DNA from 2 places in the Cyanobium sp. Tous-M-B4 genome. Region 2 is predicted to be linked to the other one. Evidence: predicted binding sites of a transcription regulator. Region 2 holds the regulator's gene; the other holds the start of a gene.
What was found. The regulator HrcA, encoded in region 2, represses chaperone genes, less so after heat shock. The targets are predictions, from matches to a motif close to TTAGCACTCNNNNNNNNNGAGTGCTAA.
Positions count from the first base shown of each region.

Region 1: groES (co-chaperone GroES) is a predicted target of HrcA. The motif match lies at 1,704-1,730, and genes of this name have one in related genera.

Region 1 is NZ_JAGQBA010000006.1:131,044-135,458, forward strand. It holds gene atpC (ATP synthase F1 subunit epsilon) at 1-50, opposite strand, end outside; gene atpD (F0F1 ATP synthase subunit beta) at 80-1,540, opposite strand; gene groES (co-chaperone GroES) at 1,807-2,118, shown strand; gene groL (chaperonin GroEL) at 2,170-3,804, shown strand; gene KBY73_RS12625 (ammonium transporter) at 4,013-4,415, shown strand, end outside.
Region 2 is NZ_JAGQBA010000001.1:542,623-547,037, reverse strand. It holds gene KBY73_RS02805 (DUF3352 domain-containing protein) at 1-727, opposite strand, end outside; gene KBY73_RS02800 (rhodanese-like domain-containing protein) at 758-1,114, shown strand; gene KBY73_RS02795 (heat-inducible transcriptional repressor HrcA) at 1,241-2,149, shown strand; gene KBY73_RS02790 (hypothetical protein) at 2,230-2,658, shown strand; gene trpB (tryptophan synthase subunit beta) at 2,675-3,946, opposite strand; gene KBY73_RS02780 (diacylglycerol kinase) at 4,074-4,415, shown strand, end outside.

The sequences.
Region 1 (4,415 bases), on a different contig from region 2:
CCATCAAAGACGCTCTGATCAGGGGCCAGAACGCGGAGGGTGAGACTCATGGGTAGGGGTCCTCAGGGAAAAGAGGGTATCAACCCTTGGCGTCGGCAAGAATCTTGGCGGCCTTGGCTCTCACCTGGTCGATGTTGCCCACTAGGTAGAAGGCAGCTTCAGGTAGGTCGTCAAGCTCGCCGGCCAGAATCATGTTGAAGCCCTTGATCGTGTCGTCCAGCTTGACGTACTCACCCTTTTGACCAGTAAAGATCTCAGCCACGAAGAAGGGCTGGGAGAGAAACTTCTCAATCTTGCGGGCCCGGTCAACCGTCCGGCGGTCGTCCTCGGAGAGTTCGTCGAGACCAAGAATCGCAATGATGTCTTGGAGCTCTTTGTAGCGCTGCAGGGTGCTTTGCACGGAGCGTGCAGTGCGGTAGTGCTCATCACCTACCACGGCCGGCTGAAGCATGGTGCTGGTGGAATCCAGAGGATCCACGGCCGGGTAGATGCCCTTGGAAGCCAGGCCGCGGCTCAACACGGTGGTGGCGTCTAGGTGGGCAAAGGTGGTGGCAGGTGCCGGGTCGGTGAGGTCGTCTGCAGGTACGTAGACGGCCTGGATCGAAGTGATCGATCCTTCCAGGGTGGAGGTGATGCGCTCTTGCAGCATGCCCACATCGGTGCCGAGGGTGGGCTGATAGCCCACAGCAGAGGGCATGCGGCCCAGCAGTGCTGAAACCTCAGAGCCGGCCTGCACGAAGCGGAAGATGTTGTCGACGAACAGCAAGACGTCTTGCTTGTTGGTGTCGCGGAAGTGCTCAGCCATGGTGAGTGCCGAGAGGCCCACGCGCATGCGGGCGCCAGGGGGCTCGTTCATCTGGCCGTAGCAGAGAGCAACCTTCGATTTGGAAAGGTCGTCGGGATTGATCACACCCGACTCCTTGAACTCCTCATAAAGATCATTGCCTTCCCGGGTGCGCTCGCCAACGCCAGCGAACACGGAAACGCCGCCGTGCTCCTTGGCGATGTTGTTGATGAGCTCTTGGATCAGTACGGTCTTGCCAACGCCGGCACCGCCGAACAGGCCAACCTTGCCCCCTTGGCGGTAAGGAGCCAGCAGGTCAATAACCTTGATACCGGTCTCAAAAACCTTGGGCTTGGTCTCCAGCTCAGTGAGGCTGGGGGCGGCGCGGTGGATCGAAGCGGTCACGGTGGTGGTTACTGGACCCTGCTCATCCACCGGCTCGCCGAGCACGTTGAAGATGCGACCGAGGGTGGCCTCGCCCACGGGTACGCAGATCGGGGCGCCCGTATCTACAGCTTCCATGCCACGCACCAAGCCGTCGGTGGTGCTCATGGCCACAGCACGGACTCGGTGATCGCCCAACAGCTGTTGGACCTCAGCTGTTAAAGCGACTAGCTGGCCGGCCGAATTTTTGGCTTCAATTCGAAGCGCGTTGTAAATCTTGGGCAGCTTGCCGGCCGGGAATTCAACATCTAAAACCGGGCCAATCACCTGCCGGACGGTGCCTTTGGTGCCGGTGGCGGTAGCAGCTGCCATAGGTAAGGAAATCTCGGGGAAGCGCAGGGGGAATCAGCCCGCCTGAAGCGGCGCAACCTTACCACTGCGATAGGCGCGGGCTTCTGTTCAGCCCCTGTTCACCCCGGTGGTTCGGTCACCCGCACGGTCTGGGCCTGGGCACTGGAGCTTGGTTGGGCATAAATTGGCACTCGTTGAGCTCGAGTGCTAAATCGCCTCTCAGGCCCACTCCAGTTCACTGTTCTGTGGCGTCTCAGGCGCCATGTCATTGCTCTCGCAATCCATCCATGGCTGCTGTTTCTCTCAGCGTCTCCACGGTTAAGCCCCTCGGAGATCGCATTTTTATCAAGGTGTCCGAATCGGAGGAGAAAACCGCCGGCGGCATTCTTCTGCCTGACACCGCTAAGGAAAAGCCCCAGGTGGGCGAAGTGGTGCAGATCGGCCCAGGCAAGCGCAACGACGACGGCAGCCGCCAGGCTCCTGAGGTCAGCGTTGGCGACAAGGTGCTCTACAGCAAGTATGCCGGCACCGACATCAAGCTCGGCAGCGACGAGTTTGTGCTGCTTTCCGAGAAGGACATCCTCGCCATCGTCAACTGACGACTGGCCTATTACTGAATCCGACCTAACCCCATAAGGAAATCGCCTTCCATGGCTAAGCGCATTATTTACAACGAGAACGCTCGCAGAGCTCTCGAAAGAGGTATCGACATTCTGGCTGAGGCCGTTGCTGTCACCCTTGGACCTAAGGGTCGCAACGTGGTGCTGGAGAAAAAGTTTGGTGCACCCCAGATCATCAACGACGGCGTCACCATCGCCAAGGAAATTGAGCTCGAGGACCACATCGAGAACACTGGTGTTGCCCTGATCCGTCAGGCCGCCTCCAAAACCAACGATGCCGCCGGCGACGGCACCACCACCGCCACGGTTTTGGCCCATGCCATGGTCAAGGCAGGCCTGCGCAACGTGGCTGCCGGCGCCAATGCGATCACCCTCAAAAAGGGCATCGACAAGGCTTCCGATTTCCTCGTAGGCAAGATCAAGGAGCACGCCAAGCCCATCTCCGACTCCAGCGCCATCGCCCAAGTGGGCACCATCTCCGCCGGCAACGACGAAGAGGTGGGGCGCATGATCGCCGATGCGATGGACAAGGTCGGTAAGGAAGGTGTGATCTCCCTGGAAGAAGGGAAATCGATGACCACCGAGTTGGAGGTCACCGAAGGCATGCGCTTCGACAAGGGCTACATCTCGCCCTACTTCGCCACCGACACCGAGCGCATGGAAGCGGTGCTCGAAGAGCCCTACATCCTGCTCACCGACAAGAAGATCGGCCTGGTGCAGGACCTCGTGCCCGTGCTTGAGCAGATCGCCCGTACAGGCAAGCCCCTGCTGATCATTGCCGAGGACATCGAGAAGGAAGCCCTCGCCACCCTCGTGGTCAACCGCCTGCGCGGCGTGCTCAACGTGGCGGCAGTCAAGGCACCTGGTTTCGGTGATCGCCGCAAGGCCATGCTCGAGGACATCGCCGTTCTCACCAACGGTCAGCTGATCACCGAAGACGCCGGTCTCAAGCTGGAGAACGCCAAGTTGGAGATGCTGGGCACCGCCCGCCGCATCACCATCAACAAGGACACCACCACCATCGTGGCCGAAGGCAACGAAGTGGCTGTCAAGGCGCGCTGCGAGCAAATCCGCAAGCAGATGGACGAAACCGACTCCTCCTATGACAAGGAGAAGCTGCAAGAGCGTCTGGCCAAGCTGAGCGGCGGTGTGGCCGTGGTCAAGGTGGGTGCCGCCACCGAGACCGAGATGAAGGACAAGAAGCTGCGCCTGGAAGACGCCATCAACGCCACCAAGGCGGCCGTTGAAGAAGGCATCGTTCCTGGTGGTGGCACTACGTTGGCCCACCTAGCCCCCGCCCTCGAGGAGTGGGCTGCGGCCAACCTCTCTGGCGAGGAGCTGATCGGCGCCCACATCGTGGCCTCCGCCCTCACCGCGCCTTTGATGCGCATCGCTCAAAACGCTGGCGTGAATGGCGCTGTCGTGGCTGAAAACGTGCGTAACAAGCCCTTCAACGAGGGCTACAACGCCGCCACCGGCGAGTACGTCGACATGCTGGCTGCCGGTATCGTCGACCCCGCCAAAGTGACCCGCTCCGGTCTGCAGAATGCCGCCTCCATCGCCGGCATGGTGCTGACCACCGAATGCATCGTGGCCGACATGCCAGATAAGAAAGATGCTGCTCCCGCCGGTGGCGGCATGGGTGGCGGCGACTTCGACTACTGATAGCGAGATGGGGCCTTTGTGGCCCCACTCCTTCATCGGCACCGAGGGCAGAGGATTTTCCTTCTGCCCTTTTTTTGTTCCCGTTCAGCCAAGTGGGTCTAGCCATCCCGGCTGTATCGGTTGCCACCTTTAAGAGCCCTTTTGGTAGCAGTTGCTACATGTCTTGGGTCCGTTGGCCTTCAGGGTGGCGCCTGCTTTTGGCTCAGCTGTGCCGCTGCTTTTTGCAACCGATCTGGCCCTTCGCAGTGCCAACAATGGTTTTGTGCTGGTGAGTGCTGCCCTGGTGCTGATGATGACGCCAGCTCTGGCCCTCTTTTATGCGGGCTTTGTGCGCAGCCGCAACGTGCTTAACACCATGGTGATGAGCTTCACCGCCATGGCCCTGGTGAGTGTGCTCTGGGTGTTGTTCGGCTACAGCCTGGCCTTCTCTTCCGGTAGCGGTCCCCTAGCTCCTTTCATCGGCGGGTTGCAGTGGGCGGGGCTCAGCAATTGGTCGGCTCCCTATGGGGATGGGCAACTCAGTCACGGCGCCGTTGCCCTGTTCCAGGTCACCTTTGCGATCATCACTCCTGCGCTGATTTCCGGCGCGGTGGTGGAGCGGATGCATTTCC
Region 2 (4,415 bases):
CCCCCTGCTCAAGGCGCTGCACCGCCTGCTTAAAGCGGGGGCTGGCCGCTTGGTTGAGCTCATCGATCTGGGAGACGTCAAGGGCCTGCTCCAGCACCCCCCGACCCGACGCGATCAACACCAGGTCGTCGTCGATCAGCGCCGTAGCGATCGGCACCGGGCTGGTGCCCACCAGGGCACCACGGCCACTGATCAAGCCCATGCCGCGGTAGCTGCTGATCTGCAGGTCGGTGCCCGCAAGACTGCGGGTCTGCCAGAAGCGCTGCAGGAAGCGGCGGGCGCCGTCAGCGTCGCGACTGCGCAGGGCCAGCAACCAGCCATCGGGCGCCGCCCCGGGCTCTGAGGCCAGTAGGGCAAAGCCGAGTTCGCGGCCCAACCAGGGGGCCAGCTCGCCGGGATAGTCGAGGCCGGCAGCAGCGAAAGCACCATCCCTAAGGCCGGCGACCGCCTCAGCCGCCTGGCGGCGCTGGCGGGGGGGAGCCACCGCCCGGGCGTAACCCACCGGCTGCTCGCCATCGCTGAGCAAATAGAGGCTCAGGGCGGCTTGGCGGGGCACAAAGCGGGCCGCCCGGGGCGAAACCAGCTGCTGGTGCTGCAGCTGCAGGGGGGAGCGCTGCAGCACCAGCCACCAGCCACCCGCCGCCAGGCTCAGCAACAGCAATGTCACCGCCAGCACGACCGCCAAAAACGGGCGGGCCTTCATGCGCCCCACGCAGGATGGGTCCATCTTGACCCCAAGCCACCCCGTCTGCCCGCCATGGCACCTATCGAGACGACACCGCAGACAATCCGGGCCCGCGACCTGCAAGAGCGGCTGGAGCGGGGCGAGGCGATCCAGCTGGTGGACGTGCGCGAAGACACCGAACTGGAATTGGCCCGCCTGCCCCATGCCGTGGTGCATCTGCCCCTAGGCCGATCTAACGAGTGGATTGGCCAGCTCAACCAGCTGCTCGACCGCGACCGACCCGTAGCCGTGCTGTGCCACGCCGGCGTGCGCAGCTGGCATCTGGGCTGCTGGCTGATGCAGGAACACGGCTTTGGTGCGGTCTGGAACGTGCAAGGGGGCATCGACGCCTGGAGTGTGGAGGTGGATCCGGCCGTACCCCGCTACTGACACCCGCTGGGCTGCGTACGATCGCCTCACTCCTGCGGCGCCCGCTTGCAGTCCGCCTCCCCTAGGCCCTTGCCCGCCAGGCAGCAGGAAGTACTGCAGCTCGCCGTTCGCCACTACGTCGACACGATGGAGCCGGTGGGCAGCCAGACCCTGGTGCGCCGTTTTGGCCTGCAGGCCAGCCCGGCGACGGTACGTTCAGCCATGGGGGCCCTGGAGCAGCGTGGCCTGCTCACCCAGCCCCACCCCTCCGCTGGCCGAATCCCCAGCCAGCAGGGCTACCGCACCTACGTTGATCAGCTGCTGCCCGCGCCAGGTGCGGCCGCCCTGCAGCTGGAGCGCGAACTCACCGGACTCAGCCTGCAGTGGGCAGCCCTCGACGATCTGCTGCTGCATCTGAGCCGGCGCCTGGCAGATCTCACAGGCCTGCTCAGCCTGATCACCAGGCCCCAACGTCAGCAGTCCCAGCTGCAGGCCCTACGACTGGTGGCCAGTGGTGAACGCCTGCTGGTGTTCCTGGTGGAGGGGGGCGCCACCGCCAGCAGCCTCAACTTGCGGCTGCCGTGCCTTGCGGTAGCGGAACTGGCGTCCCTGGAGCGCTGGGTCGCGGCCCAGCTGGATGGCGGCAGCATCGACTGGGCCGCCCTGCCCTCCCACCTCAGCAGCAGCGGCGCGGTATTGCGCCAAGCGCTGGCTAGCCATGGGCAGTCGCGGCAGCTAGAGGGCGAAGGCGCTGTGGCGACGGGGCTAGCTGGCCTGCTGGCCCAGCCGGAATTCAGCCAGACCCTCAGCCTGCGCCCCTTAGTGGAGCTGGTGGAGGATGCGCCCCAACAGCTCCTGCCCCAGCCGGGCATTTGGATCGGCGCTGAGCATCCCCACCGGGCCCTGCACCAGTGCGCCGTGGTGCAGGCCAACTACCGCAGCGGCGACGGCGGCGTGGGCCAGGTGGCCCTAGTGGGGCCAATGCGCATGGCCTACGCCACGGCCCGAGCCGCCGTGGGCTCGGTGGCCCAGGCACTGGAAAGGCTTTTGGGTTAACTCAATATTTTCCCAACTACGATTAGTACCCTGATGACTTGTCCAATCCGAACACCCGCGTGGATCACCAATCGGCAGGAGTGATCCTGAGACTTCTCAACCTGGTCGCGCTGGCCGACGGTGGGGTCTCCCTTGAAGAAGAAAGTCTTCTGGAGTCGCTAAGCGAGCAATACAAACTCCAGGCCAAATTCGTCACCTGGGAAGATCAGGTATCTGATCCAGCCTGCATCGAGGAGCTGGCCGCCTTGATAAATCCGGAGCAACGGGAACTGGCCATGAAAACCGCCGTGATGGTGGCTTCCGCATCAAGGCACCAGCAGGATGATGAATTCATCTGCGAGCAAGAGCGCGAGATCCTTTCTCGTCTTGCCACCGGCCTCGAGCTGAGCCCCGATCAGCTGCAATCAATCGAGAGCGCGGCGGCCGAGGAGATCAAGGAGCACCCCAACCTGTGGCAGGTGCTGTTTTCGCTTTTCGGCAATCGTTTCGACTTCCCGGTCTTGGGCTGATGCCAGCAGGCTGGGGTCAGCCTCCCATCTTGTCGCCGAGCTTCTCGGCCACCGTGTTCACATCCTTGTCGCCGCGGCCCGAGAGGTTGAGGACCACCTCGGTGCCAGGGGCCAGGGTGGGGCAGAGCTTCTCCAGCCAGGCGAAGGCGTGGGCCGTTTCCAGCGCCGGGATGATGCCCTCCAGGCGACACAGAAGCTGCAGGGCATCGAGCGCCTCGGTGTCGGTTACGGCGCCGTATTCAGCCCGACCGATGGTTTTGAGGTAGCTGTGCTCGGGGCCCACGCCGGGGTAATCGAGGCCGGCACTGATCGAGTGGGCCTCCTGCACCTGGCCCTCCTCGTCCTGCAGCAGCAGGCTCATGGCGCCGTGCAGCACGCCAACGCGGCCCTCGGTGATGGTGGCGGCATGGCGGCCGGTGGCCACGCCATCGCCGGCGGCCTCCACCCCCACCAAACGCACGTCCGTGTCCTGCACGAAGGGATGGAACAGGCCCATGGCATTGGAGCCCCCACCAACGCAGGCCACCAGCACATCGGGATTGCGGCCAAAGGCCTCGTGGCACTGGCGCTTGGTTTCCTCACCGATCACGGCGTGGAAGTCGCGCACCAGCATCGGGTAGGGATGGGGCCCGGCCACCGAGCCAAGAATGTAGTGGGTGCTCTCCACGTTGGTCACCCAGTCGCGGATCGCTTCGCTGGTGGCGTCCTTGAGGGTGGCGGTGCCAGCGGTGACCGGCTGCACCGTCGCCCCCAGCAGCCGCATGCGGAAAACGTTGAGGGCCTGACGGCGCATGTCCTCGGCGCCCATGTACACCACACACTCCAGACCGAAGCGGGCGCACACGGTGGCGGTGGCCACGCCGTGCTGACCGGCGCCGGTTTCGGCAATGATCCGTTTTTTGCCCATGCGCAGGGCCAGCAGCGCCTGACCGAGGGCGTTGTTGATCTTGTGGGCGCCGGTGTGGTTGAGGTCTTCGCGCTTCAGCCAGATGCGCGGACCGCCCTCGGGCCGGCGGTAGTGCTCGGTGAGCCGCTCCGCTTCATAGAGGGGATTGGGCCGCCCCACATAGGTGCGCAGCAGGTGGTTGAGCCGATCGGTAAAAGCAGGATCCTTCCAGGCCTCAGCCGCGGCCTGCTCCAACTCCGCCAGCGCGGGAATCAGGGTTTCAGGCACGTACTGGCCGCCGAACTGGCCGTAGCGGCCCAGACTGTTGGGGCGAGCTGCGCGCTCCAGGGCCGCTGGATCGACGCCGCTGGCTGCGGAGAGGGGAGAGACGGTGCTTGTCACCGGTGTCGGAGCAATATCAACTCAGCGTAAGAAGCGGCCACGGCCAAGGGCGCAAAGAACGGTCACGGGCGCAAAGAGGTGAGAGAGCTAATGGGCCTGCTCAAGCTGACGGGTGGATGATGGGCTGATGCCAACCACCACCCCCAGGCCCTACGAGCCACTGCGCAAAATGCGCGTTATCTGCCACGGCCTGCGCCTGGCCATGCGCGACAAGGCAGTGGCCTACAAGGTAGTGCTGGCAGCTGGGCTCCTGGCGATCGCCTTCGCCCAGCGGGCCTGGCTGGATTTCGGTCTGGTGCTGGTGACCACGGCGTTGGTGCTTTCAGCCGAACTGCTCAACACCGCCCTCGAGGAGCTGTGCGACTACGTGCAGCCGGAGCGCGCACCCCAGATCGGGGCCACCAAGGACATCGCCGCTGCCGCCGTGAGCATATGCATGGGGGCCTGGGTGATCGTGATGCTGATCGAG